DNA from 3 places in the Liquorilactobacillus satsumensis genome. Region 1 is predicted to be linked to each of the others. Evidence: predicted binding sites of a transcription regulator. Region 1 holds the regulator's gene; each other region holds the start of a gene.
The links. The regulator NrdR, encoded in region 1, represses ribonucleotide reductase genes. The targets are predictions, from matches to a motif close to ACACNATATATNGTGT.
Positions count from the first base shown of each region.

Region 2: the regulator NrdR is predicted to act here: its motif matches at 6,466-6,481, upstream of AB3Y88_RS05930 (deoxynucleoside kinase).
Region 3: the regulator NrdR is predicted to act here: its motif matches at 1,822-1,837, upstream of nrdD (anaerobic ribonucleoside-triphosphate reductase).

Region 1 is NZ_OZ061606.1:542,590-553,502, forward strand. It holds gene yqeH (ribosome biogenesis GTPase YqeH) at 1-104, opposite strand, end outside; gene AB3Y88_RS02565 (YqeG family HAD IIIA-type phosphatase) at 97-627, opposite strand; gene rplT (50S ribosomal protein L20) at 1,029-1,388, opposite strand; gene rpmI (50S ribosomal protein L35) at 1,493-1,693, opposite strand; gene infC (translation initiation factor IF-3) at 1,726-2,223, opposite strand; ribosomal protein L20 leader region at 2,269-2,399, opposite strand; gene thrS (threonine--tRNA ligase) at 2,453-4,396, opposite strand; gene dnaI (primosomal protein DnaI) at 4,708-5,631, opposite strand; gene AB3Y88_RS02595 (replication initiation and membrane attachment family protein) at 5,647-7,005, opposite strand; gene nrdR (transcriptional regulator NrdR) at 7,027-7,524, opposite strand; gene coaE (dephospho-CoA kinase) at 7,546-8,154, opposite strand; gene mutM (DNA-formamidopyrimidine glycosylase) at 8,155-8,982, opposite strand; gene polA (DNA polymerase I) at 9,009-10,913, opposite strand, start outside.
Region 2 is NZ_OZ061606.1:1,276,404-1,287,316, reverse strand. It holds gene AB3Y88_RS05960 (homoserine O-succinyltransferase) at 1-189, opposite strand, end outside; T-box leader at 248-501, opposite strand; gene AB3Y88_RS05955 (O-acetylhomoserine aminocarboxypropyltransferase/cysteine synthase family protein) at 940-2,217, shown strand; gene AB3Y88_RS05950 (MetQ/NlpA family ABC transporter substrate-binding protein) at 2,310-3,146, shown strand; gene AB3Y88_RS05945 (hypothetical protein) at 3,328-4,173, opposite strand; gene AB3Y88_RS05940 (FAD-dependent oxidoreductase) at 4,353-5,876, shown strand; gene AB3Y88_RS05935 (nucleoside 2-deoxyribosyltransferase) at 5,967-6,440, opposite strand; gene AB3Y88_RS05930 (deoxynucleoside kinase) at 6,730-7,467, shown strand; gene AB3Y88_RS05925 (CPBP family intramembrane glutamic endopeptidase) at 7,622-8,566, shown strand; gene AB3Y88_RS05920 (universal stress protein) at 8,671-9,144, shown strand; gene AB3Y88_RS05915 (L-lactate dehydrogenase) at 9,384-10,301, opposite strand; gene AB3Y88_RS05910 (PTS transporter subunit IIC) at 10,355-10,913, opposite strand, start outside.
Region 3 is NZ_OZ061606.1:1,895,776-1,906,688, reverse strand. It holds gene AB3Y88_RS08780 (AraC family transcriptional regulator) at 1-118, shown strand, start outside; gene AB3Y88_RS08775 (NRAMP family divalent metal transporter) at 463-1,749, opposite strand; gene nrdD (anaerobic ribonucleoside-triphosphate reductase) at 1,924-4,113, shown strand; gene AB3Y88_RS08765 (DUF3021 domain-containing protein) at 4,371-4,835, opposite strand; gene AB3Y88_RS08760 (LytTR family DNA-binding domain-containing protein) at 4,832-5,275, opposite strand; gene AB3Y88_RS08755 (cyclopropane-fatty-acyl-phospholipid synthase family protein) at 5,588-6,769, shown strand; gene pepT (peptidase T) at 7,121-8,374, opposite strand; gene AB3Y88_RS08745 (peptide ABC transporter substrate-binding protein) at 8,391-10,037, opposite strand; T-box leader at 10,111-10,356, opposite strand; gene AB3Y88_RS08740 (MetQ/NlpA family ABC transporter substrate-binding protein) at 10,452-10,913, opposite strand, start outside.

The DNA of each region.
Region 1 (10,913 bases):
CTGTTCTGTAGTGATGCGGCAGGTACGAAACCTAATCCTTCACGATCTGTACTCTGCAGCAAAGCACCGCACCCTATACAATATAACTCTTCGGTTTCAGTCATCTAATGAATGCCCCCATGCCTTTAATTCATTGTTTTTTTTAAGATAGTTTTTAATTATTCCTTCAAAAAAGCGATTAATCTTAGTATTCCATGCATCTGTCTCAACAATTGGTTTCACCAGAATACTCCTAATTTGGGCTGCGTTTGCCGCAGCTATGTCTGTGACCAATTGATCACCCACTAACACCAATTCGCTGTCACTTAAGTTTAACATTCTTTTAGCCTGATTTACTCCGCGAGAAAATGGCTTTAGGGCACGCGCAATGAAAGGCAAATTTAACGGTGCAACCGCATGTGCCACTCTTTTTTTACTATTATTTGAAACCACAATGACAGGAACCGCCGCTGCTTGCATCCTATCAAGCCAACTTCTCAGCTCAGGCGTACCTTCAGGGTTGTCCCAGGCAATCAAGGTATTGTCCAGATCAGTCAAGATTACCTTGATTCCGTGTTTTTTAAGTTCTTCAGGAGTCAGTTCGTAAATCGAACTCAGTGCCCAAGTTGGTTTGAAACGTGTAAACATTGATGACAACTCCTAACAATTTACTTATCAATCAGTTAATTATATGCTAAAAAGCACTTAGGTGGCAAAAAATTAAAACAAAAGTGCGACCATCAGCGCTTAACCTCCGTGGACTAAGCAATGAATTACAAAGTAACCCGCATTTGGTTACGCGTAATTTAGGCTTAGGCACAGGAGGTTGCTGATTGGAGCACGTTAAAACAAAAGTGCGACCATCAGCGCTTAACCTCCATGGACTAAGCAATGAATTACAAAGTAACCCGCATTTGGTTACGCGTAATTTAGGCTTAGGCACAGGCTGAGCCCCCAGATCGTTTTTCCTGAATACGCCCACCTAACTTTAAAAAAAGGGCTATGCCAAAAATCTACTTTTGGCACAACCCTCTTGCTTTTTACTACAACTATTTTGCTAATGCTTTTTTTGCTTCATCAACAATTGCTGTAAATGCTGCACCGTCAGTGATTGCTAAGTCAGCTAACATCTTACGGTTAACATCGATTTGCGCAAGCTTTAATCCATGCATCAATTTGCTGTAACTAATATCGTTCATCCGTGCTGCAGCGTTAATACGTGCAATCCACAATTTACGGAAATTAGTTTTCGTCTTGCGGCGATCACGAAAAGCATATTGGTAAGACTTCATTACCTGTTGTTTTGCGACTTTAAATTGGATATGCTTTGCTCCACGATATCCTTTTGCTAATTTAATCATTCTCTTACGGCGTTGGCGCGTAACTGTTCCACCCTTAACACGTGGCATGAAAATTCCTCCCTTATCTTATCCAAGCAGCTCTCATCTGAGGCTGACCTGCATATAGGTCTTCTTGAGACCCTCATCAAAATTAATTGAAACCCGGACAAATATTATTTAACTTGAGATAACATTTGTTTGATACGTTTCATATCAGAACTTGACACCATAGATGGCTTGCTTAATTGACGACGTTGCTTCTTCGTCTTGCCATGAAAGCGATGGCTTGTAAAAGCATTAGCACGCTTTAAACCGCCGTTTCCTGTCCGTTTGAAACGTTTTGCTGATGCACGATGTGTTTTTTGTTTTGGCATAATACTCTTCCTCCTAGTGTTAAAAAAACTAGCTATTCAGCTTTAGGTGCTAGCATCATAAACATGCTGCGTCCATCCATCTTTGCTCTGGATTCAACAGTCGCAACTTCGTCGGTTTCCTTTGCAAAGCGATTTAAGACATCATAGCCGATCTCTTTATGCGTGATTGCTCGTCCTTTGAAACGAATAGAGACTTTAACTTTGTCCCCTTTTGAAAGAAACTTGCGCGCGTTTTTCATTTTTGTATTAAAGTCATTGACGTCAATTGTTGGACTTAAACGCACTTCTTTAACATTCACAATCTTTTGGTTCTTTCTGGCCTCACGCTGTTTCTTTTGCAGTTCAAAACGATACTTTCCGTAATCCATAACCCTGGCAACAGGTGGTTTCGCTTTTGGTGCAACTAAAACGAGATCAAGATTAGCCTGTTCTGCTAACCGCAGTGCTTCTTGTTTGGTTTTTACCCCAAGCTGGGAACCATCATTGGCAATCAACCGTACTTCACGTGCACGAATGCCTTCGTTTACCATTTTATCAACTGCTATGGTATTTCACCTCCATTAAAATTAAGAGAAAACACAGAAAAAATGCGGGTAGTTAACAAAAACTACCCGCAAACCGTTATTTCATAATTCGAAATTAATTACTCATAGCCCGTAAACTAACACGTTTGCTAGGCGAGAAGCGGGTGCTTCTGCTTTTCTCAACCGTTTAATTGTAGCAACTATCAAACTTCATGTCAAGGATGAATGCCCATTTTTATTTGTTAGGCCGACTGTAGCTTTCAATATCTGCTAAAATCTCATTGATAAAACCGGCAGCAGTTGCGTTTGTCATTTGTTTTTCACCATATCGACGAACAGAGACTCCATTTTCTGCTACTTCTTTATCACCGACTACTAAAGTATAAGGTACTTTGTTAACCTGTGCCTGTCTTACTTTATAACCCATCTTTTCATTTCTGCTATCAATTTCAACTCGAATTTGATGAGCAACTAGACGGTCACGCAACTGTTTGCAATATTCTTCATGCAATTCATTTTTAACAGGGATTATCGTGACCTGCTGTGGTGCAAGCCATGTTGGGAACGCACCCTTATAGATTTCTGTCAAATAGGCAGTGAATCGTTCCATGGTTGAAACAATTCCACGATGAATCATAACAGGACGATGTTCTTCACCGTCAGCACCAATGTAGTGCAGATCAAATTTCTCAGGCAATAAGAAATCAAGTTGGATAGTTGAAAGTGTTTCTTCACCGCCGAGTGCTGTTTTGGTCTGGACATCAAGTTTGGGACCATAAAACGCTGCTTCGCCTTCTGCTTCAAAGTAATCAAGACCAAGGTCGTCCATCGCCGACTTCAGCATCTTTTGTGACTTTTCCCACATTTCATCATCATCAAAATACTTATGGGTATTCTTAGGATCACGATAGCTTAACCGGAAACGATAATCCTTGATATCAAAATCAGCATATACAGAAACCATTAACTGCAACGTTTGTTTAAACTCTTCTTCGATTTGATCAGGTGCTACAAAGGTATGACCATCATTCAAAGTCATTTCCCTTACACGCGAAAGTCCTGTCAAAGCACCCGATTTTTCATAGCGATGCATCATTCCAAGTTCTGCAATCCTTAAAGGAAGGTCGCGGTAAGAACGAATGTGATGATTGTAAATTTGAATATGCGATGGGCAGTTCATTGGACGTAATTCCAACATTTCACCGTCGCCCATATCCATTGGAGGAAACATATCTTCACGGTAATGATCCCAATGACCTGATTGCTTATAAAGATCAAGGTTAGCTAACACAGGAGTATAGACATGTTCATAACCACGCGAAACTTCTTTATCAATAATATAACGTTCAATTGTCCGGCGGATTGTGGCACCCTTAGGCATCCAGTAAGGTAATCCTGCACCAACTTTAGGATCAACAAAGAACAAATCAAGTTCATTTCCAATCACACGATGATCGCGTTCACGGGCTTCTTGCCTTCTTTGCAGCTCTGTTTCCAATTCTTTTTGTTTAAAGAATGCAGTTCCGTAAACACGTTGCAGCATTGGATTACTTGAAGCACCCTTCCAATAGGCACCTGCGACTGACAGCAATTGGAAAACCTTGATTGAACTTGTCTGTGAAAGTGTCGGTGTTTGCGAAACATCTACAAAATCGCCCAAACGATGTACGAGTACCTGATCTTTTCCTGTTTCTTTAATAAGTTCAGTTGTATAAGGATCATCTGCAACTAATTTAAGTGCCGCTGCTTGTGACAATACGGCTGCTTTAACCGGAACATTTTGTTTCACAATTGCTTTCATCTTTTGCGTAATTTTTTCAAAATCAGTCTCAGCAACCTGGCCCTGAGCATTATCAGTATCAAGATAAAATCCGTGCGCAGTCTCCTGCACTTCTCCAAAATTCATTGTCGGATAAAGTTCTTGCAGTGCAGCACCTAAAACAAGTGCTGCGGTGTGCCATAAGATCCGCAAACCCTCTGCTGTTTCTTTCGTAATGATTTCAATTTTTCCGTCTTCTACAAGCGGAAACTCGTAGTCAATCAGCTCACCATTAAGACGCCCAGCTACTGCCTTTTTAGCTAAACTAGTACTAATTGACTTCGCAATCTCTTCCGTTGTTGTTTCTTTTGCAAATTCTTTGACCGTTCCATCTGGAAATTCAAGCTTAATTTTTTCCATAATTCTCAATACCTCCCCGTAAAAATAAATAAAAAAAGCCCCTAACGTGCGCTTGCACATTAGGGACGTTAAGAACGCGGTTCCACCCAAAATTTAAAGTCATGCTTAGCATAACTTCCTCAAGACGTTGCTAACGAAACGAATCGTTCCAACTTTTCATTGGAAAAACAAATGGAAGTGGTCAGCTATATCAACTGGACAGTTTTCAGTTAGTACCGTCCATCCCTGCAAGGATAAGCTCTTTATCTTCCACGGTTAACATCTATTATTAAACCACTATCTTTTTGTTAATTCAAGACTAACTTTAGATTTTAAGAATGCCTTCTATTACGCCCAATGACTGTGTATTCTCGAGCTAAAAAGCGAATGCGTTCCATGATACGGCGTGCCTTAAGTGGCTCCGCCTCACCGCGATTATTAATTGTTAAATACTGCTCCTGCAACTCTTTCATTGATAGATTTGAACTAAAAAAGGTCGACAACTCTTCTTGCATTCGATATTGTAAAATAACGCCCAAGACATCATCTCGTAACCAGCTTGACAGTTGATCAGCACCTAAATCATCGAGCATTAAAATCGGAGCTTTTTTAACACTTTCAATCATTGCCAGTGTACCGCCGCCACTAATTGCATTTTTAAGTTCAACAGCAAAAGAAGGAAAATGAAGAAGCGTCGACTGGTATCCTTCTTCGGCTAAGCCATTTGCAATCGCTCCTAGCAAGAAAGTTTTACCTACACCGAAGCTGCCTTCCAGATACATCCCTGGAATAAATGTTTGCGGTTGCGCAATATATTGCTCAATAAAGTTCCCAGCCGCAGCCGCAACTTCTTCACGTCCTTCTAAATCATAATCCGACAATTGTGCAGCTTTAACACTTTTAGGCATATTCAAAGAACGGACACGTGCACGCACAGCCTGTTGCTTTCTAGCAAGCAGTAATTGTTCACTTGGGACATACGCAACCTCAATTAGATGATTATTCAAAATCAGCTGGGGCCGATATCCTGGTACTGGAACTTCTTCTCCATTTGCCAACTTTTTTTTAATTGTCACAAATTCGTAAACCTTACTTGCACTGCGGACGAGATCCTCTTTTGATAACTCAGTTTGATTTTCTTTAATAAACCGTGCAACTTCTTGATCAGCAAAAGCTTGTCGAATCAGTTGTTGATAATTTTTGGTCCAGTTGTGCTTTTTTAACTGTTGCGCAAGTTCATCACCGACGTTCTTCATTTTTTCGCCCCCTTCTTACTGTTTCTTTTTAAATTTGCTAAGACGCGCTTTTAACTTCTGCCGGTCTGCTTCGCTGAATTTAGATTGCGGTGTTAACTGTGCTCCATCCTTTGCCCAATCAGGTAACTTTTCTTTTTGAATTACCTGCGTGCGTCTGCGCGGTCGTGTTTTCGAAGTCGGCGTTTTTTGTTGCTTCTTAAGTGAATTGAAACTGCGTACCTGCTGCATTGCTTCTTCAGGAGTCGCGATCTTTTTTTGACTCCAATCGGAAATCACCGCTTCAAAAAAATTTCGATTCAACAATGCCATTTCTCTGTCAATCATCATGTAATGAATCAAAACATTAATCACAGCAGGGTGAAAAAGTTTCTTTTGTCCAACCCATTCTAAAGTATGCAATTCAGAAGCTGTCGCAAAGCTCCCTTTTTCCTTTTTCAAGACGCGCAGAAAGTCTGCCGGTGCATAGGCGCGACACGCATCTAAGAGTCCTTGATCTTCTTGTCGCAACTGAGGAACATCTTGGCTGGTAACAGCTTCAGCCTGTGGCTGGTTCACCTGTTTTGTAAGCGCACCTTGTGGTTTTTGCTGTTGTACTAACTTTTCAAAAAGTGCAAAATCAACTTTGTTAGTTGCTACATTTGCGGCTTGCTCCAAAAGATTAACCAGCGTAAGCTCATCAAGTCCATAAACTACGTGTGCCACTAATAATTTTTTTTCATGCTCCAACACCTGCTTTGTATCTATAAATGAATGTTCAAGCAGCGCAACTACGAAAGTACGATCAAGTCCAGTCTCTTTCCAACTCATCTCAGGCTTTTTCGTCGCAGAGCTCTCGAAAAGACTTGCTAATCGAGTCTTTTGTTGCAGTGTGCGCGGTTGAATATTGAAAACTTCCAAGAAATGTTTAGTCGTCTCAACTGCTTGTGGGTGCTCAAAAAGCGGGTTAAAAAAGTAGTGCTGCAGCGCTTTAAATTGCTGCTCTCCAACAGTCTCAAGCAAGAGTGTCCGCAAAAGATCATCTTCAAAAAATGCACGTGGAAGTTGGGGTGCCTGTAATTCGTAAAGAACAACTTTCCCCAATTGATCTTCTTGTTCATACGTCCGTAACAGTCCAATTGCTTCTAATTTACACCGTGCCTCATATAGCTTATTTGCTCCCATATCCAATAGCTCTAACAGAGTTGTGTGCATTCTGCGTTCAGAGAGCGAAACCCTCTGTGCAACAAACGTGCGCAATAGCATATAAAGACTGAATGAAGCTGCTCCAATCAGGGGTTGATATAGTTTAATGACTATTTCAGGATCACCTGCAAGCAACTTCTGCCGAGAAAAAACAATGAATCCATCTTTGGGTGAAAAACTATCGTTAACCATCGTCAAGCTGGTCACTCCCCCTTACTGATCATCGGATTCATTCTCATTTTTATTTTTATTTTTTTTATCACGTGCCATCATTTCCTTGAGTTCTTTCAAGAAAACTTTCATGTCCTTAAATTGGCGATAAACACTCGCAAAACGGATGTAAGAAATTTCATCAACATCCGCCAATAAGCCCATTACATATTCACCAATCAGTTGACTGGAAACTTCATTTTCGCCTAATGACCGGACCTTATTTTCAACGTCATCAACGATGCGTGTGATTTCATCCATACCTACCGGACGTTTTTCTGCAGCACGGACAATTCCACGTAGAATTTTCTCGCGGTTAAACTCCTCACGTGTTCCATTCTTTTTAATGACAAGTAACGGTGTCGCTTCAACTCGTTCAAAAGTAGTAAAGCGAAACCCACAGGCCTCACACTCGCGTCGGCGCCTGATTACATGTCCGCCATCAGCAGGTCGGCTATCAACCACGCGCGAACCATTATGATGGCAGCGGGGACATTTCATATTTTTCACCTCGTTAAAATACTATGCTTTTTCTGCAAACCCATTCGTTATAAGCCATTTTAGCACTTGTGACAGGGTTTCTTCAACTTCTTTAGTATTATCAATCACAATGTCAGCACGTTGGTTGCGCTCTTTTTCGGACATTTGTGCTTCAAGACGTTCCTTGGCCTGCTGTTGCGTTAATCCATCGCGGTTCATTAAACGTTGAAGCTGCAATGTTTTGCTGCTTGAAATCGTCATTACACTATCACAGTATTTTGCATATCCGCCCTCAAATAATAAAGGAATTGCCAACACAAGTAGCTTTACTTTTTTTTCTTTATAAACCTTTAGTTGCCGATAAATCTCTGCGTGAATCAACGGTCCCATAATGCGATTCAAGCTCGCCAGCTTATGCTGATCCGCAAAAACAAGATTTCCCAATTTTTGACGGGCTAACTGTCCCTTAGAAGTGAGGATCTCCGTGCCAAAGACCGCCACGATCTGCTTTAAGCCCGGAGTTCCAGGACATGCCACCGTGCGTGCGATTACATCTGCATCGATCACGACTGCACCTGCTTTTTTTAGGTAATCGCTGACAGTTGTTTTGCCAGCTGCAATGCCGCCAGTCAACCCCAAAACATATGTCAATTATTTCACCTTCTGACATTGCGGGCAAAAGGTGGTCCCACGCTGCCCGACCACTATTTTTTTCAGTGGTGTTGCACAGCGTTCGCAAGGCTGTCCTTTTCTGCCGTAAGCATGTAGTTGTTTTTGAAAAGAACCTGCGTGCCCAAACGTATCAGTATACGTAAAGACAGTTGTCCCTCCTTGGCTAGTTGCTCGTGCTAGCTCAGTGATAATTTCATCATGTAAGCGATCAGCCTCACTTTTGCTGAGGTGTGCAGCAGGTGTCTGCGGATTTATTTTACTAGACCATAAAACTTCGTCTGTATAAATATTCCCCAACCCCGCAACAATCGTTTGATCTAGTAAGGCAGGCTTAATCATTTTTTTCTTATGTTTCAATCTTTCATAAAAAAGTTGCTTGTCAAATAAAGCTGCTGTCGGCTCGGGACCTAGCTTCTTTAACCCTGGAAGTTGTTGGACCTGCGCCGTTTTCACCAAATGCATCCTGCCAAATTTGCGCACATCATTGTATCTTAATTGCTGACCATCAGAAAGTGTAAAAACAATGTGCGTATGTTTTTCAAGTGGAGTTTTAGGATTTTCAACAAAGTACTTTCCTTCCATCCGTAAATGGGAGACAAACGATATCCCAGTATCGAAATTAAAGATCAAATATTTTCCGCGCCGTGTAATACTTTCAATCGTCCGTCCACGCAATTCTTGTTGAAAGCTCTGGGGATCCCCATTGATAATTTTGGGGTAATAAATTTTCACATTCTCAATCTGGGCGCCAAGTACTAATTTTTCAAGCCCGCGACGCACCGTTTCTACTTCTGGCAATTCCGGCATCTGCTTTTCTTCCTTCCATCACAATCTTACTTAGTATCAAACCACGTGCTGCCATGAGAACTCTCTACTTTAAGCGGAACTTCTAACGAAACAGCTTGATCCATCACTTGCGGCACAAGTTTTTCCAAGCGTTCAATCTCATCATCGGGCGCCTCAAAGATCAGTTCATCATGCACTTGTAGTAGCATGACTGCCTGAAGTTTTTCTTGCTGCAGCATTTTTTGCATATTAATCATTGCGACTTTAATAATATCAGCCGCACTTCCTTGAATTGGGGTATTCATCGCTGTTCTTTCTGAAAAAGAGCGTAGATTATAGTTCTTGCTCTTAATGTCCGGTAGATAGCGACGCCGTTTGAAAAGTGTTTCAACGTATCCTTTTGCATGTGCCTGCTCAACAATCCGTTTCATGTACTCGTGGACTCCTGGAAAGATTTCAAAATATCTCTCAATAAACGCCTTGGCTTGTTTGCGTGTAATTCCAATATTTTGTGCCAGACCATAGTCGCTGATTCCGTAAACAATTCCAAAATTAACAGCCTTCGCTTGCCGCCGCATGTTAGGTGTCACCTGTGTGGGCGCATCTAACCCGAAAATCTGCATTGCCGTATTGGCATGAATATCAGCACCAGCTTTAAAGGCCGTTTGCATATTCTCGTCATGTGAAATATGCGCTAGTACGCGCAGCTCAATCTGCGAATAATCAGAAGAAAAGATTTCCCAGCCCGCTTTGCGTGGCACAAATACCTGTCTAATCTTCTTGCCTTCAGGTAATCTAATCGGAATATTTTGCAAATTAGGATCAACTGACGATAATCTTCCAGTTGCAGTCAAAGTTTGTGTATATCTTGTATGCACTTTACTATCCTTAGGTGAGATATATTTTAATAAGCCTTCCACATAAGTCGACTGAATTTTAGCAATCTGACGATACTTTAAGATATTATCGACAATCGGTGCCATTCCCCGCAATTGTTCAAGTACTCCGACAGCAGTTGAATAACCGGTCTTAGTTTTTTTAATTACCGGAAGTTTCAGCTTCTCAAACAGAATTACTCCCAATTGTTTTGGAGAATTCAAGTTGAACTCTTCACCAGCTTCATTATAAATTTCCAGCTCAACTTCTTTAATTCTTTCCTTGAACTCACTTCCCATTTGTTCAAGCCGCGCCTGATCAACTTTGATACCTGCCAATTCCATCGCGCCTAGAACTAGTGAGAGTGGTCGTTCCATCTTCAAATAGAGCTCTTCTTGCTGATTTTCTTTTAATTTCAGCAATAAGGGGGCCTTTAGCGTTGTAATCGCGTGTGCCTTACTGCACAAATGACCGAAAAAGATTTTATCATCTGTCGGGATTTGATACTTAGCTCCTTTCCCATAGATCTCTTCATCGGAGCGCACGTCTTCATAGCCATGTAACTGTGCCAATTTACCCAAATCATTACTGTTTTCACTAGTATTCAAAAGATAAGAAACAAGTAAAAGATCAAAATCAATTGCAGTTAAATTAATTCCAAGCCGTGCTAACCCTACAAAAGTTCTCTTACCATCAAAGAGGTCCACTTTCACCTTGGGATCAGCCAGTAATTGACGTAGCTTGGGATGCTGTAATAATTTGCAGTCTCGCGAAACAAAGTATTGAGCACCCAACACGAGTACAAACCCCACCAAAGGTGCTTGATGATAGTTAGCGCCACTCATTTCAAGGTAAAAAGAAATGCCCTGTTGCGCTTGAAAATTGCTCTTTATGATAGTTTGCTCGTCAAGTACTGTGTAAGCAAATTTTTTTATGCTTCTTTCTGGCTGTTCTGCAGGATTTTTAGCCGCGCGTTTACGTAAGAAACTTTTAAAGTCCATTTCTTCATAAAAAGACGTTAGCTGTTCATTATTTTCCCCTGCCCATGCCAGCTCAGCGAGTTCAAGACTAACCGG
Region 2 (10,913 bases), 730 kb from region 1:
AAATTGGTGAGTTTCTGGAACGCAAAAAGTTACGGTACTATTTTGTGGAATCTGTGCAAGTAGTTGAGTAAATTGTTTTTCAGTGGCTTGGCGTGTAGGCATTAGGTTCAAGATGAGAATTTTTAAAGAACCAGGGACCACCGGGACATCATTTTTAGTTAGACCAGACAAAATACTGACACAAGACATATTGAAACCTCCTTAAGGTTAATACAAGTACAAAAAACCCCGCAATCCTATCAAAGGATTGCGGGGCGAAAAGTCGCGGTACCACCCGTTTACTAGTCATTAACAATGACTACTCTTTACGTGTACGGCATTTAAAATGCGATACACTGCTGCGTTAACGGGCGCACCCGAATTATACTTGCTTTATAGATTAAAGTTCGTACAATTTTCACTCAGGGACCATTTTCACATATGGATGATAACTGGTTCGCACCATGCCCAGTTCTCTGAATATCATCGCAAATATATTACTCATCCCATCAACGTAATATTATTATAAGTAGATTATGACTTTTTAACCAAAACGTCAAGTCTGTACTCAATTTTTTTAAAAATAAGTCGTGAAGATTAATAAAAAAAGGTATTGACAGTTGGCATGAACGAATGTTAGGATACTTGCAATAAGATATGTGATTTTGATGAGAAGAGTAGGCTTAATTTTAATCTGATAGAGAGTACGAGTTGGTGAAAACGTACGGTTAAATGAGGCTGAAGATGAGCTCGGAGTCATAATCGGCGGTGCAAGCCAATGATTCGTAAGGATACGATATAATCCCAAGCATTATCTGTGCTATGAGATCAGTTATTCTGGAACTGATGAAGATGGGTGGTACCACGTTGAAAACGTCCCTGCAAATATTTTTGCAGGGACGTTTTTGTGTATCTTATAAAAAATTGTCGCACAGCGTATATTCTAAAGGAGGAATTTTCATGAGTGAAAAAAATTTGAGTTTTGAAACTTTACAGGTCCACGCAGGACAGACAGTCGATGAAACAGGTGCTAGGGCAGTTCCAATTTATCAAACAACTTCGTACGTCTTTAAGGATGCTAAGCAGGCAGCTGATCGCTTTGCGCTGCGTGACCCCGGTAATATTTATAATCGGCTTACAAATCCAACGACAGCGGTAGTTGATGAACGCGTGGCGGCACTTGAGGCAGGAACCAGTGGAGTTACGCTAGCAAGTGGGGCTGCTGCTGTTACAGCCGCAATTACCAATATTGCTGGACAAGGTGATGAGGTAATTGCAGCCAGTACACTTTATGGTGGCACCTATAATTTGCTGAATGTGACATTGCCTAAGTTAGGTATTACTACGCATTTTGTTGATCCTGATGCGCCGGAAAATTATGAAAAATATATCAATGAGCACACAAAAGCAATCTATTTGGAAACGATTGGGAACCCTGATATCAATTTACTCGACATTGATGCAATCGCAGCAACAGCGCATAAATACGGAATTTTAGTGCTCGTTGATAATACCTTTGCTTCACCTTATCTTTACCGGCCGTTGGAACACGGTGCCGATATTGTAATCGAATCCGCGACAAAATTCATTGGGGGGCATGGAACCTCAATGGGTGGGGTGATCGTTGAGAATGGGAAATTTGATTATCATGCAAGTACGCGCTATCCGGAATTTACGACGCCGAATGCTCAGTACAATGGATTGGTTTTTGCTGATTTACAAGGCGGTGCTTTTACCACAAAAGTCCGTGCTGAAATTTTGCGTGACACTGGGGCGGCAATCAGCCCATTTAATTCATTTCTGCTGCTGCAAGGACTGGAAACACTATCTTTACGAATTGAACGACATGTTTCAAATACAAGAAAAATTATTGCTTTTCTAAATGATCACCCTAAAGTGGCTTGGATCAAATATCCAGAACTTGAGTCCAGCAAGTATCATACATTAGCAGTGCGCGATTTTCCTAACGGTGTAGGCTCGATTTTCACTTTAGGATTAACTGGGGGAGAACAGGCCGGCAAGGATTTAATTGAGAACCTGAAGCTTTTCTCACTGTTGGCCAATGTGGGAGATGCCAAATCCTTAATCATTCATCCGGCTTCAACGACACATGCGCAATTGAATGCAGAAGAATTAAAGGAAACAGGAATTACACCTGATTTAATTAGAATTTCGGTTGGGATTGAAAATGTGAATGATTTAATTGCGGATTTAAAACAAGCTTTAGATAAGCTTTAATTTAGATAAAAAATTACTTTGTTTGCAAACCATACGCTAGCGCAGGCTTTTCTGTTTTGAAAAATAGAGTAATCAAAGGGAGTGGGAAGTCGTTGTTTAAAAGTTCGCGCTTTAAATTAAGTGTTACGCTTTTGGTGGTTTTACTAATTGCGGTACTTGCATTTTTCACTTTGCATGGTCAAAAGAGCAGTTCAAATAATCAAAAAACAATTTTGCTAGGCAGTTCTCCAGGGCCTTACAGTGAGCTTTTTCTCAAGGGAATTAAACCAATTCTTGAAAAAGAAGGCTATCATGTGACAAATAAATCCTTCAATAATTTGTTGAACGCAGATGTTGCACTTAGCGAGGGTCAAGTGGATTTGAGTGTTGATCAGCATACGGCCTACATGAAGAATTTTAATACTGAAAAGAAGGCAAATTTGGTTGCACTGACGCCAATTCCAACCGTACCTACTGGTATTTATCCAGCGCAAAAAATAACATTAAAAAATGTTGCTTTCGGTGACCGGATTGCAATTCCAAATGATCCTGCCAATACTGCACGTGCGTATAATTTGCTGGTCAAAGCTGGCTGGATTACCTTGAAGAAAGGGACAGATCTGATTAAGGCAACCAAGAAAGATATCGCTACTAATAAGTACAATTTAAAAATTACTGAAATGGACTCTGCTACCATTCCACGGTCTAAGCAAGATTTTGAATATGTTGTTTTACCTGGTTCGGTTGCTTATAGTGCAAAAATCTCTACCAAAAAAATATTACTAGCAGAGACTTTACGTTCTGAGTATCGTTTAGTAGCTGTAACCACTAAGAAAAATGCAAAGACTGCTTGGGCAAAGGCAGTAAAAAAAGCCTATCAATCAACGGAATTTAAGAATTATGTCAAGCAGCATAATAACGATAATTATTGGGTGTTGCCTAATAATTAACGTGGCAGCAGGCGAAAGTTTAAAAGTGGTATGGTAAAAGATAATAAAATAAAGCAGGACTGTGATAAAGTTGGAGAATCTTCCAATCTTTGTGGCAGTCTTGCTTTTTAGTTGAAGCCGATTTTAAAAATAATGGGAGGCGCGTACGGTCGGTGCAAGACAATACGAATAAGGAAAAGAATTATTTCACACTGGCTGCCATTTTTATTGCAGTTGAAGGATCATGTGTCTCCAGTTCATAAATAATGTTGCCCTTTTGCCACCGCACGAGTTGCTCCCGACTTCCGTAACTTAAGCCGACATTGAAGCGGATTTCACCATAAGATTGTGGTGCAGGCAAAAGATAGCTCTCAAGTTCTGCAACTGTTTGTTTGGCTAACTGTGTAGGATCCTCATTTTTTACGGCAGCAGCATGCACACTCAGTGACCAGTTGCCTTCGTTCCAAGATAAGTACCGTTGTCCCGCTCCTGAATCAAGATATCCTTTAATATTATGTCCCAAATCGACTGTTGGTAAGCCCTGAGAATCACTTGCAGTTCGGTGGGTAACTTGTTGGGCAGCCTCGGTGGCAGACGAATAGGTTTTCTTTGTAAATTCAGCATAAGGAATTTCCTGTGCGACGCTAGAATCATTAAAATCTTTGGCACGTGTCCCAACACTATAGCTAACGGTATAATTAGCAGCATTTCCATGATAACGCGCATTGAGTTTATCGCTACCACTAGTGAGACCATCATTTTGTGGTAACAAAACAGTGCCCAGATGTGTAATGAGCTCATGATTCAGTTGAGCAAGGCGGGATGCTTGTTGCTCGGATTGAGAAGATGCAGCTGCAGAGCTAGTAGTGGACTCTTCTTGGCTAGCACTTGCTTTTTGGCTGTTTGTTTGGGTACTTTTGGCAGCTGACTGTACTTTCTTTTCGGTTCGGGTTGCTGATTGTTTTTCAGTTCCTGGTTTCTTTTGCGAGCTGCACCCCACGAGCAGCAAGCATAGTGGAATCAAAAATAGTTTATTTTTGTTTAACATCTTTTGTAACCTCCCCTTTGTCATAAGAATACTATATCTTTGAGGTGGGATACAGCGCAGTGTTTATCTCCTTAAAAATAATATCGAAGAAATATAGGGACACGAAAATTTTAATAGGTTGAATTTGCTCACAATTTCACTTATTATAAGGTAAAAGCCAAGCTAAAGGAGGCATTTTTATGAATACAAACGACGATAGTAAGGACTACAATACCACAGATATTAAGCTGATCAGCACTGAAGTTTTGATAATTGGTGCAGGTAATGCTGGATTAATGGCCGCTGCTGCTGCTGAAAAAGGGGTAAAGACGCTCGTAATTGAAAAAGAACACACTATTAATCTTTTACGGCTTAGCTTAGGTGGGGTTGATACTAATGCTCAGAAACGAGCAGGCATAAAAATAAACAAGTTTGAATTAGTGGAATATCTAGCTGCTTTTGCACAGCATAATGTTGATGAAGGCTTAATTTATCATTGGGTAAACAACAGCGCTGAAGCAGTCAATTGGGTGGAAGATAATGTGTTACAGCCGCATGGGGCACATCTTCGCGCTGAGCCAGATATTGGAGAAAAGAATCCGATTTATAAAGCATTTCCAACACAAAACGACGTAACAAAGGATGATAACACTTTTGCTTCTTATGGAAAATGGTTCCAAGAAAAAGTCGAAGAAATGGGTGTTGAACTGCTCTTTGACACTTCATTAGTAAAGTTGGAAGTAGACAATGGAACTGTCACGGGGATTGTTGCTAAGAATCTTATCGATGATAAATACTTTAAAATTAGGGCAACTAAAGGCGTGATTCTGTGTACAGGAGGTTACTCAGCGAATAAGGAGTTATTATCAAAATGGAATCCATTAGCCTTAAAAAAGAATGTCTATAATGACAGTCCACGTAATGATGGGGCTGGAATTATGGCTGCAATGAATGTGGGAGCAATTAAAGATGAAGCGCCTGCAGGATGTACTTTTGATAGGGGATTAGTACCAATTGGGACTCGAACTGAAGATATGTACGTTCAAACCGAAACTTATCAAGACTGGTTGTGGTTGGCAAGTCATCCATTACTGAAAGTCAATGTTCGTGGTGAACGGTTTGCAAATGAATCAACCCCATATGAGTTTATTGTGAATGCAGCAAGTAAACAAAAAGGGTACTTGTATGCGATGATCTGGGACAGTAATTTTGGGAAATACGCAGCTCAATTTCATACTTTAGGATGTGCACGAATTGGTTTTCCTGGATATATGGCAAATGTTGAGAAATTGAAAGCAGATACGGAACAGTATGTCGACAAAGGACTGATCGTTAAAGCAAAAACGCTTGAAGAGCTTGCTGAAAAACTTCATTTACCGGTTGAAAACTTATTAAAGACAGTAGCTCGAGTTAATGAGTTATCCGCACAAGGTGTTGATCAAGACTTTGGGAAAGAGGCATACAGGCTGACTCCGGTTGCTCAAGCACCATACTATGGCTGTATGTTAGGCGGACGCTTACTATGTACCTTTGATGGGTTGCGCGTCAATAAAAAGATGGAAGTTCTGGATGAGGATTATGCGCCAATCAATCATCTATACGCAGCTGGAAATGACAGTGGCGGCTTTTTCTTTGGGAGTTACCCAGATCGTGTTCCGGGTACAGCGGCTAGTCATGCACAAACTTTTGGGCGACTAGCTGGTAAACAAGCAGCTCAAAATTAATGAGTGGAGATCTTATGGATTTCAAAATAAAAACTAGGCCGCTAATATGCGATGGCCTAGTTTTTATTTTGAAATTTGCTGAATCATCACTTAAAAGACCTCACGGTGTGCCGGTTTTGATTTTAGAACATCAAAATTATAAGTTGCAAGTTCCTTTAGGCCATCACCGCTGGCATCAAAATAAGCCGTCAAACTTTGTGCAATCATTAGGTTAAGTTTCTTTTGCGGATCAAATTGTACGATAACAATAGGGGTTTTGTTTTCAAAGGCAGCCCCAATTTCAAAAATAGTGCCAGAGTCGCTCTCATTTTCTCCGCCTTCCAGTTTATAATCGATAATTGCCACAAGCAGATCAGCACGGTGAACTTGACGCATGTCTGAAGCAAAAACGTATTGCTGCCAAGCACGGCTGCCGAATTCTTCTTCTTCAAATTGATGTTCTTGAGGTAAAAAGATATTTCCGCTATCAATGGTTTTGTTTTGCTGCAATGCTTTTTTAACTGCTTGAATTCGCTGATTTTGGGGTTCGCTGAAAAATGGTGCTGCAAGATAAACTTTATTCACTTATATGACCTCACTTTTACTTTTCCTACAAGATACAGTGGTTGCATTTAATTTTAATACATTCACTTGTGTAAAAGCAATCCTTTATTTTTATTTAGAGACCGAGTATGATGGTAATTGGTACTTGTTGAGTCGATGGACTGAGTGACTGTTACTGGCAGGTATACTAAATGTAACAGAGTATTTATGCGTTTAATCTTCAAGGCTTTTTGTTTCCGTCACAGGGTTTTTGAAGATCAAAGCTAACGGCACTATGAATAGAAGAATTAGAAAGGGTGTAACGATCATTTTGATTACATTATCTGGGATTATTGGATCCGGCAAGTCCAGTTTAACAGGCATTTTGGCTAAGGAATTGGGAACCAAAGCCTTTTTCGAACCAGTGGAGGATAACCCGGTGTTACCGCTATTTTACAAGGGAAACGAGATCGCTGCTCAAAAAAGAGCTGCTGGGGATGAAGAAGCTACTAATCCATATGCTTATTTATTGCAGACATTTTTTCTAAACAGGCGTTTTAAAATGATTAAAGAGGCAATGCAAGGTGACAATAACATTCTGGATCGGTCAATTTATGAAGATGAACTGTTCATGAAGATGAATACAGAGATGGGTAATGCGACTGATGTCGAATATCAGATATATAAAAGTTTGTTGAATAATATGATGGAAGAGCTGCCTTATGCTGCCAAGAAGAAAGCACCTGATTTAATGATCACTATCAGAGTCTCTTACGAAACAATGATCAAGCAGATTACAAAACGCGGTCGCAAATATGAACTTATTGAAAATGATCCTTCACTTGTCGGATATTACAAGAAGCTGTTACAATATTACGATGATTGGATGCATAATTACAACGTCTCACCGTTGTTGATTCTTGATGGAGATCAGTACGACTTTGTAGGGAATCTAGGTGATAGAATCAAGGTTCTTGAGTTGATTGAGGATAAATTGCAAGAACTTAAGAAAGTTTCTAGTTCACAGATAGAAACGCTTAAAAAAAAGCATCAGATTTTGCTCAAATAAAATGTTTTAAAAAATAGCGGAGTTGTGACAAACTGAGTTTTGTTATGGCTCTTTTCTTTTACCTAAGGATATATTTACAAGCATAAAGAGAAAACAGTATACTTGTGTAAACAAACTAAGTTTTGGACCCAGCTAAAGAAGGCTTTGAGAGGGAGTGGCAGCTATTAATAACTCTGCAAAGAAAAAGTTTCAAAAAAAACTTGGGAAAACATTATTGGTGACAGCGATCTATTTTGTGGTTTTTCAAGTTGTCGCATTAATCGCCTCTGTTTTTTTGTTAATTGGTAATAATTCGGCAGTCAAAAATATGTTGCCAAGTGCAATTGAGCAAAGTGGAGTACCTTACTTTTGGGCGATCGGTGTCGGCTTATTAGTTATTGTAGCTGTGTCGCCACCTCGTTTGCGCAGGCAATATTGGATAGCGGGAAAAGAACAGATTTCATGGAAAAAGTTTTTCAGTCTAACGGCGATCCTGATGACGCTGCAGATTGTGGCAGGTATTTATGGTGCGCTATTTGAAAAATTGGTCAACTTGATTGGCTTTAGCGCCACGCAACAGTTGGAGGCCGCGACACATTCCAGTCAAAGCTTTTCAATGTTGTTATATGCAGCTTTGTTAGGACCTTTGACAGAAGAAATTGTTTTTCGTGGATATTTACTGCGAAGTTTAGCAAAATATGGAAATGAGATGGCAATTATCATCTCAGCGTATATGTTTGGGTTATATCATGCTAATTTTGTGCAAACCCCCTTTGCATTTATGGTTGGACTCGTCTTTGGCTATGTTGCACTGAACTATGGGATTAAATGGTCGATTGGTTTGCATATCTTTAATAACTTTGTCTTGGGAGACTTTTTGACGTTCGTGTTGCGTCGGCTAGCACCTGCTCGAGCAGATCAGCTTAGTGGGATCATTATTCTAGGTGGCGGCATAATTGGTGCTTACATATTAGCCCGTAACTGGAGCAAACTACGCATGTGGTGGGCCGCTAATCGAGAGGGACGCCATTATTTGCGGACAGCTTTTGGCAGCAAGTATCTGCTGATAATAACGCTTATTGTGGTAGGGTTGGCATGTTTGGGACTGACAAGAGTTTAAACACCAGGACGTGCACTATTACGTAAATTGCTTGAAGTTTTGCAGCAGCAGCGCTATGATAGCACTATAGAAAGCAGTTCTAACGTTAAAGGCGGGTGGATGAAATGGCTCATAAATATGCACATATTTTGGTAGCAGTTGATGGTTCTGACGGGGCTGAGGTTGCCCTGAATAAGGCAATTGAATCTGTGAAACATAGTCAAGGAGCTACGCTGGATATTTTGAGAGTTCTAGATTTAAACTCTTTGGAATATGGTGGTGCAGGAATAGCGCTTGATGGAGAACGGATCTATAAAATTGAGCAGGCCAATGAAGATTACATGCTGAAGCTCAAGGAGCGCTTACTTAAGGATAATGAAATCGAGCATGATGCTCTGCGTGTCCATCTTCGTTTTGGAAATCCCAAAATTGTTATTCTTGATTTCCAGAAAGAATATCAAAATGATTTAATTATCGTCGGATCAACAGGTAAGAATTTCATTGAACGACTGGTGGTTGGTTCAGTAGCATCTTATATAATTAGAAATGCAAACTGCGATGTATTAATGGCACGGACAGCAGTTAACAAAAGCAAATAAGATTGAAGCCAGCTCTAAAAATACATTGAATATTAAAGACTATATTAAAAAAGTATCCCGCAGCTCAAGTACAAGCCTGCAGGATACTTTTTTATTTTACTGCACTAATACGGAAACTAATCATAAACGTAATCTTGGAATAATATAGTTTTTATTGTTCACACATAATCACAACAAATTGATGAGGATGTTGTGAAACACTTTGAAACTGTGGCGATTGAACGTGGAGAAGTACCTAGTTACATTGTTTCAAATTTTTCTTTAATAGTTGCTGCAGACTTTGCAAGTTTTGCTTCCTCTTCAGGAGGCAATGGGATCGTGACAACTTCTTCAACACCGTTTTTACCGATGATTCCAGGTTGGCCCACATAGGAATCGTATTTAGCATTGTAAGTCGAGCATGGGCACATTAAGTGTGCATCATCAAAAACTGCCCGGCTGAGTTTAACTGCACAAGTAGCGATTGCAAAGCTAGTGTAGCCTTTGCCAGAGTGAACTGCCCACCCACCAGAACGTGCTTGCGCTTCTAATTTGTCAAGGTCTAATTGTTTTTTTGCTGCCAAAGGTTTTACAGCCAGACCATTTACCTTGACTGTCGACCAAGCCACAAACTGGGATTCACCATGTTCGCCATAAACAAAGCCGGTTACGTTTTTAGGATCAACAGCGAAATTTTCTGCAACCACACGTTGCATTCTTGCTGTATCAAGGAAGGTGCCAGTTCCAAGAACTTGTGAACCAGGTAATCCAATTTCTTTTTGCAGATATTGAGAAATTGCATCGCAAGGATTCATTGTATCTATCAGGACGCCATGGAAGCCACTTTTCTTGATCTTGGGTGCAATGTCTTTGACTATTTCCCGGGTATATTCGAATTCTGCCCAGCGATTACCGCTTGCGTGATCAAGTGCATGGATATTTCCTGCTGTCACAAATAGAATATCGGTATCAGCCAGTTCGCTGTAGTCTTGAATCTTAATCTTGGGCCGTGTCTCCAAACGTGCGGTTGCATCTTGGAGATCCAACTGTTCAGCGCGAGCTTTCTTTTCATTTTTATCAATCAAAATTAGTTCATCCGCATCACCCTTAGTAACTAGAGCAAAGGCGATTGTTGCACCAACATGACCAACACCGATAATTGCGTACTTTCTTCCCATTACATCTATTTCCTTTCCGTTCCATCAAGTAATTAAATTAGTTATTGTTCAGCTTAAACGATCTCCAAGTGTAATTGGTTATCTTTGATTAACCCAACCTTTTTCATCATGCTGTATGCTACCAATGAAATAACTGCTGGCAAGAACATTCCCGTAAATACATAGACTGCAAAGGATTCCCAGCCTTGACCCATGTAAGCAATTGGCGCAATAAATGAATTGAGGCCTAAACCTGCAAGCTTATATGTTGAACGGAAACCAAACATGATAGTTGCGATTGGGGCACAGACAACTGCCGAGAGGATTGATGGGACTAAAAGATACGGGTTAATTAACAGATTAGGGAACTGAACCTTGGGTGTCATCACTCCCTGCGCGATGTTTGCACCTGCGTTATTTTGTCTGAACGACATTGCAGTGAAGGCTACAAACTGCGAAGTTGTACCAATCAAAGCAGCAGCTGATGAAATTGGATCGAGTGTTAAAGCGATCGCAAGAGCAGCAGAGGAAGCGGGTGTCATTAAGAAAAGTGCCCAGATGGCAGAGATACAAATTGAGCCGACCAGCGGATTAACCTGCATCGTTTGTGCGATAAATGCACTGACATTTAAT
Region 3 (10,913 bases), 1.4 Mb from region 1:
TACAGAAATTGGATACGCTGATCCTACTAGTTTCTATAAAATTTTTAAAACTGCTACAGGAACCACCCCTAGTTCATTTCGCAATCGTTTCAATGCTGCTCATGCATTTCACAAATAACAACTAAAAAAGAGAGAGTGTGACATAAGTCGGGAGAATTTGAGTACTAACTCGAAATTACGAACATAGCGAGTACTATGCTATGAGTAATTCGAAGTTAGACGGAGAATTTTGACTTATGGAACCCGTTTATCCGGAATAAAAGAGGGGCTGTGACAAAATTTAACTTTTGTCACAGCCCCGTTTCAACATTAGATATTTGGAAACAAAGGGTATAAAAAAGTTCGCGACTTTTGTCCCAAATTCCCACTATTTATTCCGGATAAACATATTTTATTAACTCAACCCGCGTATTTCAACTGCATGCACGGGTTCTTTATTACTTTGCCTAAATCATACGCTGCTTACCAAATTCCCACTGTTGGTCCCACCATATAAACTCCAAAGGCCATCACAAGGAGACAAAGAAACGTTACGATCCACTTATAGCAGCCGTGCATGCGATACTCTTTTGGCAATACTTTAGCCTCCAATGCAAGTAAGAATCCCAGAACAATTGGCAACAAAAGTGCGTTCATAACTTCAACTGCAATTGCAATATTGACTAAATCAAAATTGGCTAACACCAAAATTGCACCAATTACATGCGCCAAAGTATACATAGCATAAAACCCGCTATTTTTACGACTTAAGGGCTCATTTAAACTATGCTTCCAATTTAAAACCTCAGTGATTCCCCAAGTACCAGCTAATGCCACTACCAAAGCAGCCACTAGCGCCCCACCTAAAATACTGGCACCAATCAGCAAATTAGCAGCTGTTCCTCCAATAAAAGGAGTCAATGCACCTGCCAGATCCCCAACCGTATTTAAAGACTTCGGATTTGTTGTATTTCCAACCGTGGCCGCAAAAGCGATCACAAAAATTAACATAATTCCCTGTGTAATAAAAGTTCCAACCAACGTGTCACGCCGTTCCTGTGGGATTGCATTCGTACTTAATTTTTTATCAACTACCGCCCCTTGCTGATAAAAAATCATCCAGGGCATAATAACAGCACCAACATTGGCAGCTACTAAGTATATGTAAGAAGAATGTCTCCATGGAATTGTCACTAATCCTTGTGCCATTTGAGCGATATTCGGTCGAATCATTATCACAGCGATGATAAACGCTAGTTCAGCTAATCCGAGCGCAACCCCGATTCGTTCAACCCGTCGGTAACTTCCGCTAAAAGCAATCCCCACTAACAGGAATGTTGCTAAAGGTACTGTAATCCATTTAGAAATTCCAAAAAGTTCACCGACTCCTGCAACCCCCACAAACTCAGTCAACAAAGCTCCAATCGCAGAAACTGCCAACGTTCCTGCTGAAAGCCACGCCCAACCAGTTCCAAAATTTTCGCGGATTAATTCACCATGTCCTTTGCGGGTCACAATGCCCAAACGAACTGTCATTTCTTGAGCCATATAGAGAATTGGAATTAACAATAATTGGGGCAAGAGCATTGTATACCCCCACTGCGTTCCTGACTGTGCTGCTGTAATCAGGCAACCTGCGTCAGTATCTGCTAACATAACGATCAATCCCGGACCCCAAATTTTCAACCAGCGATATTTGGCGTGTTTTTTCTCTGCTGACGGTAATACCTGTGCGGACTTCTTGATTCCATGAGTGACATTTGACTGCATTTTGACCAACTCCATTAACTGACTTATTTAATTGAATATCTTAGCAGGAATTGGGGCAGGTTTAAAGTTCAATCACAATATATAGTAAATAAAATGATATCGTGTACAACATATGGTTGACGAACGCCGCAAAATAATTAGAATAGAAGTTGAAATCATATTGGAGTGATAACTATGAACGAGATCAAAACAGCGCCCACAGCCCGTCTTAACCGCACACTTTCGACTACACTGGCGGTCATTAAAGCCGATGGTGAACACAGCAAATTTTATGCTTATAAAATCAGTTTGGTTCTCCAGGCCTTAACGCCTGATATTCATTTAAGGGCTCAATTAGAAGCGCAAATTTTCAATGAGATCACTAATTATACACACGAAATCAAAACCAGCAAAATTCGGGAAATTATTGTCACAGCCTTATTAGATACTGGACACTCCGAACTTGCCACAGCTTATAACGACTATCGTCAAAAAGATTTAGAACGCTGGGAAACTGCCACAAATCCGCAAGTCAAATTAGCGCAGCTTTTTGGCAGCAAAGATAAAATTGTGCATGAGAATGCTAACAAGGACAGTGAACTTTTTAGCACACAACGGGATTTGACTGCTGGAATGGTTGGCAAATCATTAGGCTTGAAAATGATGCCCGAAACAGTTGCCAAAGCACATTTACGTGGTGAAATTCATTACCATGATCTGGATTACTCACCCTTGACCGAGATGACAAATTGCTGCCTGATTGACTTTAAAGGGATGCTTAGAGATGGCTTTAAAATTGGCAATGCAAGCGTGGAATCACCCAAATCGATTCAAACTGCCACTGCGCAGATGTCGCAAATTATTGCAAACGTTGCTTCTAGTCAATATGGCGGCTGTTCTTCTGATCGCACTGATGAATTACTTGCACCATATGCGCTGCTTAATTATCGGAAACATTTGCGCGCTGCTGAAAAGTGGTGCCTTCCTGAAAAAAGATTAAGCTATGCTCAAGAAAAAACTAAAAAAGATATCTATGATGCCATGCAGGCCTTAGAATACGAAATTAATACCTTATTTTCTTCAAATGGTCAGACGCCCTTTACTACAGTAGGCTTTGGGCTGGGAACTTCTTGGATTGAGCGTGAAATTCAAAAAGCAATTTTAAAAATCAGAATTAAAGGTCTCGGTCAACAACATCGAACAGCTATTTTTCCTAAACTCGTGTTCACACTCAAACGCGGATTGAATTTAAAGCCGGGTGATCCTAATTATGACGTTAAACAATTAGCCGTGGAATGTGCTACTAAACGGATGTATCCAGATATCCTAATGTACGATAAGATTAAAGAACTCACTGGTAGTTTCAAGGTACCAATGGGCTGCCGCAGCTTTTTGCAGGGCTGGAAAGACGAACATGGTCAGGAAGTTAACTCTGGACGCATGAATCTCGGAGTTGTCACGCTTAACTTACCCCGCATCGCGCTCCAGGCTCAAGGTAACCAACAACTCTTCTGGGAGATTCTCAATGAGCGTTTGGAAGTTGCCAAAAAAGGATTATTGAATAAAATTGCCCGCTGTAAACAGGCCCAGCCGCAAAATGCGCCAATCTTATATGAATATGGTGCATTTGGAAAACGGCTGAAAGAAAACGAGGATGTCGATCAGTTATTCAAACACCGCCGAGCAACTGTTTCCCTAGGTTATATTGGTCTCTATGAAGTCGGGACAGTTTTCTATGGCCCCCGCTGGGAACATAACAAAAAGGCACATGACTTCACCGTTGCGATTGTAAAGTGTTTGCATGATCACTGTGTTACCTGGGAAAAACAATATGACTACCACTTTAGTGTCTACTCAACCCCAGCAGAGTCTTTAACCGACACCTTTTGTGCCTTAGATACCGCAAAATTTGGCAAAATCAAGGACATTACGGCTAAGGAATACTACACAAACAGTTTTCATTATGATGTTCGCAAACATCCAACTCCTTTTGAAAAACTTACTTTTGAAGAAGATTATCCTAAATACGCCTCTGGTGGTTTCATTCATTACTGTGAATATCCTAATCTAAAACAAAACCCTAAAGCTTTGGAAGATGTTTGGGATTGGGCTTATGATCACGTGGGCTACCTCGGAACCAACACTCCGATTGATCATTGCTACCAATGTGGCTTCAGCGGTGATTTCAAACCCACGGCTCGCGGCTTCGAATGTCCAACCTGTGGCAACCGTGATCCGAAAACCTGTGATGTTGTCAAAAGAACCTGTGGTTATCTAGGAAATCCACAACAGCGTCCAATGGTGCATGGCAGACATAAAGAAATTACTGCGCGTGTTAAAAATATGCGGCCTGGTCAAATCAGGGCTGAATCAAAGCATGAATAGCTCCTGATGCTTGAAGCCGCTCTCAAAAAGTTACACAAGTAATGGTCAAATTATTAGAAAAACGCTCCCTAGTAATCACTCCAATGTATGAATCTGCGTTCTACTTCACTAAATATCATAAAAAAGAGGCTATTATACAAGCCTCTTTTATTGATATTATTTTAATTAGTTCACCCTGAATTTTTCAAAAAAGTTACTGTTAAAACATACTGATTCAAACTAAAAATAGCCTACATTAATCAAAAATCAGCTTTGTCTTACTTCTCCAAATTATTTTTTTGCGCAACCAACTGATTGAGTTCAAAAATTGCATTTTTAGCGGCTAACATAAAGACACACCACATTATAAGATAGACACCGCTAAAGATTAATGTGTAACCGCCTAACCACGCTGCATTTAACGGAAACCATCCCGCCAAAATTGCAAGGGGGGTAAATCCAACGTAACTGACACAAAAATGAATAGTGGTCTGCCGTGTAACACTCCAGCGTTCTTTTTCAAAAATTAAACTCGAAACACTAAATACAATTCCCATTCCGGCCCATAGCAAGGCTGAAGCGGCCGTTGCCATCGTATTAGATGAAAAGTAACTCACAAAAGTTGGCGCCGAAGGAACAAAATTATTAGTCCGATAAATAAACGAAAAGATGAGCGCTATCATGAACCCGATAAAAACTCCAGTAGGAATTCCTACCAAGGTGTACTTAATTATTTTTTTCATTTTAACAAAGCCCTCCTAATTTTTTTAGTGTATCTTCTTGAAGTATACGTCTGTCTCCCGTTGATTAAGTTAACTTGATAAATCCCAGTTTTGCTCAACGAAAAATCTTTGATTTGAGCAATACTCACAATTTCCGCGCTTGACACTTGAATGAATAATTCCGCCGGTAATAATTCGATTAGTTCATAAATCCTTTCCTTCAACCGATAAACACCCGTTTCCGTTTCACAAACTATCTTCTTTCCAGCAGTATGCACACTTACAATTTGATAGAACGGAATTGCTTTACGACGACCATTTTGATAACCCACCACGGTTTTGTCGTTCACTAAGCGATCAAGCACCCCAGCCAATGTAATTAATTCATCTGTCTTTTGTTTGGCGTTAATTGCAATAAAGGGAGCTACACATTCTTTTAATAGATTAAACCGTATCAGCATTTTCTTCCCTCCTTTCAAATTTAGCTTAAACAAATTTCTTAATCAGAACTATCTTTCATGCCTAATTGGTCATTTTTCAGTCATAATCGGTTAATGCCACTTCTAAAATTTATTCCAAGTCACATTTTAAGTGCAGATTTAAAAAAAGCATGCGCTTACTTGGATTTATTGATTTTAAAGTGCTTTTCGTTGGTTTATAATAAAAATAATTGGTATGTTAGATTCTGGCTTCAACTACGAAAACAACACACGCACTGAAGCAGATTTCCAAAAAGTAGGATATTCAGTCTTGAATCAGGGGGGTTCTTTTCAATGTTGGAAAAAACAGTGTATCGCCAGTTACTAAGTAAAGCCTTTGATATTCCCATCAAAGTTACTTATTGGGACGGCAAAACAGAGTCATATGGAACTGGTACACCTGAGGTTAAAATTAACCTCAAACAAGAAATTCCTTTAAAAGCCATGACATCACAACCAACACTTGTTCTTGGTGAAGCATACATGAACGGTGTTATTGATGTGATCGGAAACTTACAGGAATTAATCGCGTCTGCTTATCGCCAAGCAGGAAGTTTCTTAACTAATAATCCATTTTTAAAACACTTGCCTAAGATCTCTCATTCAGAAAAAGAGAGTAAACAAGATGTCCAACATCATTATGATATTGGTAATGACTTCTATCAGCTTTGGTTAGGTAAAACAATGACTTATTCTTGCGCCTATTTTGAGCATCCGGATGATTCGCTAGATCAAGCTCAGCTGAATAAGGTCAGACATATTCTAAACAAATTGAAACCTGAACCCGGCAAAAAACTGCTAGACATTGGCAGTGGTTGGGGAACACTTCTCTTTGTAGCTGCAGAGGAATTCGGTTTAGAGGCAACTGGTGTCACCTTAAGTAAGGAACAATATCAGTATACGCAGCAAAAGATTAAAGAAAAAGGGCTTGCTGGTAAAGTTACAGTTTTGTTGACGGACTACCGCGAAATCAAAAAAACTTATGATTATGTAACTTCTGTAGGAATGTTCGAACACGTCGGTCAGGAAAACCTGGCGCTGTATTTCAAAAAAGTGCAGGAAGTGCTTGTACCTAACGGACGTGCCTTGATTCATGGGATCACTGGTCAGCATCAAGGTGCTGGGGTTGATCCCTTCATCAATCAGTACATCTTTCCGGGAGGTTATATCCCAAATGTAGCTGAAAACCTGACACATATTATGAATGCCAACCTGCAACTGGCTGACTTGGAACCGTTACGCAGACATTATCAAAAGACGCTTGAAATCTGGTACACCAACTACACGGCAGTCATTGATCAGGTTCAAGAAAAATATGGCGAACCCTTTGCAAGAATGTGGTCCTTGTATTTGCAAGCCTGTGCTGCTTCTTTTGAGGCTGGCAATATTGATGTCATGCAGTATCTGCTTACTAAAGCACCCAGTGGAACAGGACTGCCATTGACTCGTAAATATATGTATCAACTTGAAGATTAGTCAAGCTGCTAAAGTTGCTTACTAGTATTCCATTGTTTTTAATTCGAAAATCATAAAGAGAGTGTGACATAAGTCGGGAAAATTTGAGTGCTAACTCGAAATTACGAACATAGCGAGTACTTTGCTATGAGTAATTCGAAGTTAGACGGAGAATTTTGACTTATGGAACACGTTTATCCGAATAAAGAGGGGCTGTGACAAAAGTTAACTTTTGTCACAGCCCCTTCGTTTTTTTAACCAGCAGATCAAGGTGTTTCAAACAATATCCTCAGGCTAAATTTGAATTACTTATCTTCCAGCACTTAGTTCTAGTGGTTAAACACTAGTTCTCAGTTCATTTGCTTAATCTGCTCATGCCCTACTCTGACGCAGATGCTCACCTAAAAGTGCGACAACCGTGCGGCTAGTCAACAACATAGCTTCAGTTGTCACGAATTCAAACGGTCCATGAAAGTTTTCACCACCATTAAAGAGATTGGGAGTTGGAATGCCTTTTTCTGTCAGCGCATTTCCATCCGTTCCTCCCCGAAAAGGGTGAACGATTGGCTTCAAGCCGAGTTGCCGATAGGTTTCCAGCACCAACTGTGTGATATAAGGATGTTGCTTAATAACCTCTTTGATATTATAATATTGGTCTTTGATGTCCAATTTAATTCGTGGTTCAGTAAATTCTTGGTTAAGTTGTGTAACAATTTCTCGCAACAGTTTCTTTTTAGCTAAAAACTGCTGGTGCTCAAAATCCCTAATAATAATATTTATTTGTGCTGCCGCAATTGTCGCCTTAACTTCAGTGACTAGCAAAAAGCCTCCTCGTTCTTTGCTCAATTCAGGGACTTCATCTGATGGTAAGTGTGAAAGCAAGCGATTTGCAAGAGTAGCTGCATTTACCAGCAAACCATAACCGTCGCCAGGATGAACTGCTGTTCCTCTAATTGTTATTTTAGCTTGTGCTGCATTAAAGGTTTCATCTTCTAACTGACCCGGAAGACCATTATCCAGCGTATAGGCAAATTTCACATTAAACTTACTAATATCGAACCGCTTCGCTCCTAAACCGATTTCCTCATCTGGTCCAAAAGCTACACTGACAGGCCCATGCTTAATTTCGGGATGCTCCAACAGATATTTGAGTGCAGTCACAATTGCGGCAATTCCCGCCTTGTCATCTACTCCCAACAAAGTAGTCCCATCACTAGTAATTAATCTTTGCCCACGATACTTGCGCAGATTAGGGAATTCACTTACACGCATCATAATCCCCTTTGCCTGATTGAGGACTACATCTTGTCCATCATAATTAGCATGTACCTGCGGTTGAATATTTTCAGCAGCAAAATCGGCAGTATCTAAGTGAGCAATGAAGCCGATCGGGTCAACCGATTCATCCGTATTTCCTTGCAGTGCAGCTACAACGTAACCATCTTGCTCGTCGTAAATGACATTTTCTAGGCCCAAAGCTTTTAAATCGGCTACGATTAATTTAGCTAACCTAACTTGCCCTGTAGTTGTAGGCACACGCTCGCTGTTTTCATCTGATCTAGTATTAATCTGTGCATATTTAATAAAAGTTTGTTCAATAAATTTCAGGTACTTTTTATCATTCATGCTTCAACTTCCTCACCTAATTTGCAAGATACGTCGTTTTCCAATCATAAGGAACTCCCGCCGGATTATAGACCACGTTTTTAACGTTTGAACGCAAGAGCTGTGATTTTGCAACTTGATACAACGGGATCGTTCCTTGTTGGTCCATTAACAATTTTTCGGCCTCAATTAATTTTTCCCACCGTTTTTCAGGTTGATTACCATAAGTATTCTCAGCCTCATTGATCAACTGATCAAAGCTGCTATTCTTCCAGCCGGCTGTGTTATAAGATGAGTCGCTTTCGTAAACATCTAGGAAATTAATTGGGTCAGCAAAAACTGACTGCCAGGTTTTCACAGATGCATCATAGTTGCCCGTACGCTGTTTTGCAATCAACTGCACAAAAGGAATTGTTGACACATCGACTGTCACTCCCGGCAATTTTGCCAAAGCACTTTGCAAGTACTCTACCGCTTGCTTACTGCTATCAGTATCTGCTGTTAAGATTGTAAATTTCAATTCGTGAGTTCCAGTTTCTTGGTAACCTTGTTTTAAAAGTTTTTTAGCTTCCGTTAAATTATAAGCAGTTGCCGCTTTTACGTATGATTCCTCATCAAAAGCTTTTTTAGTTTTGGGATTATTCCCCATTCCTGCGGGGACAAAACCTTTAAGAGCTACAGAACCATCTTGCAATACATTTTGTGTCAATGCTTTCCGATTAGTTGCTAAAGAAATTGCTTTGCGAATCTTAAGATTCTTGAAAGCCGCAACTTTATTTTGATTCAGATCCAAGCGAGTTGTGGCCGTTGGGAGTCTTTTGACAAAATCCTTGTTGTTAGTGTTATTTTTAACCTGTTGTCCACTTAATAAAGTTTCATCAACTTTTTTACCAGAATAAAGTTCATAACTCGTTGTCGTACTTTCCGTGACCAATTCATTGATTTCTTTTAAATGTACATTTCTTCTGTCCCAGTAAGTCTTATTCTTAACGAGTGTCCATTTTTTATTTGTCCCGGTCCATTTCGTTAGTTTATACGGCCCGTTCGAAACTGTATAGCGCGCTTGTGTCCCATACTTAGATCCAAACTTATCAACTGCTGTTTTGTTGACTGGGAAAAAGAGCGGCCATGCCAGTAGTTTTTTGAAGTAACTGACTGGTTTGGTTAGCTGCACTTGTAATTTATACTTGCCAAGTGCCTTTATTCCCAGGCTATCTACCCCTTTTTTACCATTACTGATCTCCGCAGCATTTTTGACTTGATCAAGATAAAAAGCATCTTGTGAGGTGGTCTTAGGATCAACTGTTCGTTGCCAAGAATAAACAAAGTCCTTGGCAGTAACTTCTTCTCCGTTAGACCACTTAACATTCTTCCGTAAATCAAAGGTATATGTTTTTCCGTCATTCGAAATAACAGTTTTCGTAGCCAATGCATTCTGTGGAACTCCATTTTTATCTAAACGGTAAAGCCCTTCTTGTGTATTCAAGAGTGTATTAAAACTTAATGTATCGGTAGCTTTCGCTAAATCGGCAGTCGCTAACATTGAACTTTCTGTCCAGTTCAATGTCTGCTTTGCTGCATATTTTCCGTTCTTACCGCTTTGACTGCTACTTGAATTCCCACAAGCAGTCAGAAAAATGCCTGCTGCTAACGCAACAGTCCCCAATTTAAATAACTTGTTCACTAAAAAACTCCCCTTCTTAAACAAGAATTTAATTCTAATAAAGACAAAAAACCCTCTCAAGCTTAAAAAGCTTAAGAGGGACGAAATAATAGTTATTTTCGTGGTACCACCCAATTTTAACAGTACTTCACAGTTCTATCCTTACAGGTACAAACATACCTAGTTGCTGTAATGGGCGCGCCCATGAACAGTTCATTAAAAACTCGCTGTCCAACCACTCCAAGACCATCTTCACAATGACATCCTATCCCCGTTCTCAGCATCCCCGGTTTTTCTGTAAATAGTCTCTCATCGTTACTCATCTTATCAAAGTTAAAATTCTTATTATGTTGCAGTAATTTTACACTAGAAAGTAAAACATTGTCAACCTAACTGCAAAAACAATTGACCTAACCCTAAGCGCTCAATTTGCATCTACCATGCCGGCAGTGTACTTCCTTTATAGAGCTTCTTAATTGCTTTTTTAGTTGCAGTAGTTTGATACGCTTTAACAATTTTCTTGTAGGTTGTATTTGCTTTATTCTTTTTAAGCACAGAAATCAAGTTGATATACTGACCACCGTTTTTAAGGTGTTCTCTGTACAATGCCTGACTTAAAGGAATATTAGCTGCAGATGCATAATTTCCATTTATGACAGCTGCAGCAACACTTGTTAAAGCCCGCGGTGTTTGTGCAGCATCAACCGTCACAATTTTCAGTTTTAAGCGATTCTTCACAATATTTTTAGCAGTTGCCAAACCAGATGTATTAAGCTTGATAAGTCCTGCACTTTGGAGCAGATTCAAGCTGCGAGTTTCATTGGGTGCATCATTTGGAATTGCAATGCTGTCATTGACTTTTAAAGCGGATAATTTACTAATCTTCTTAGAATAGAT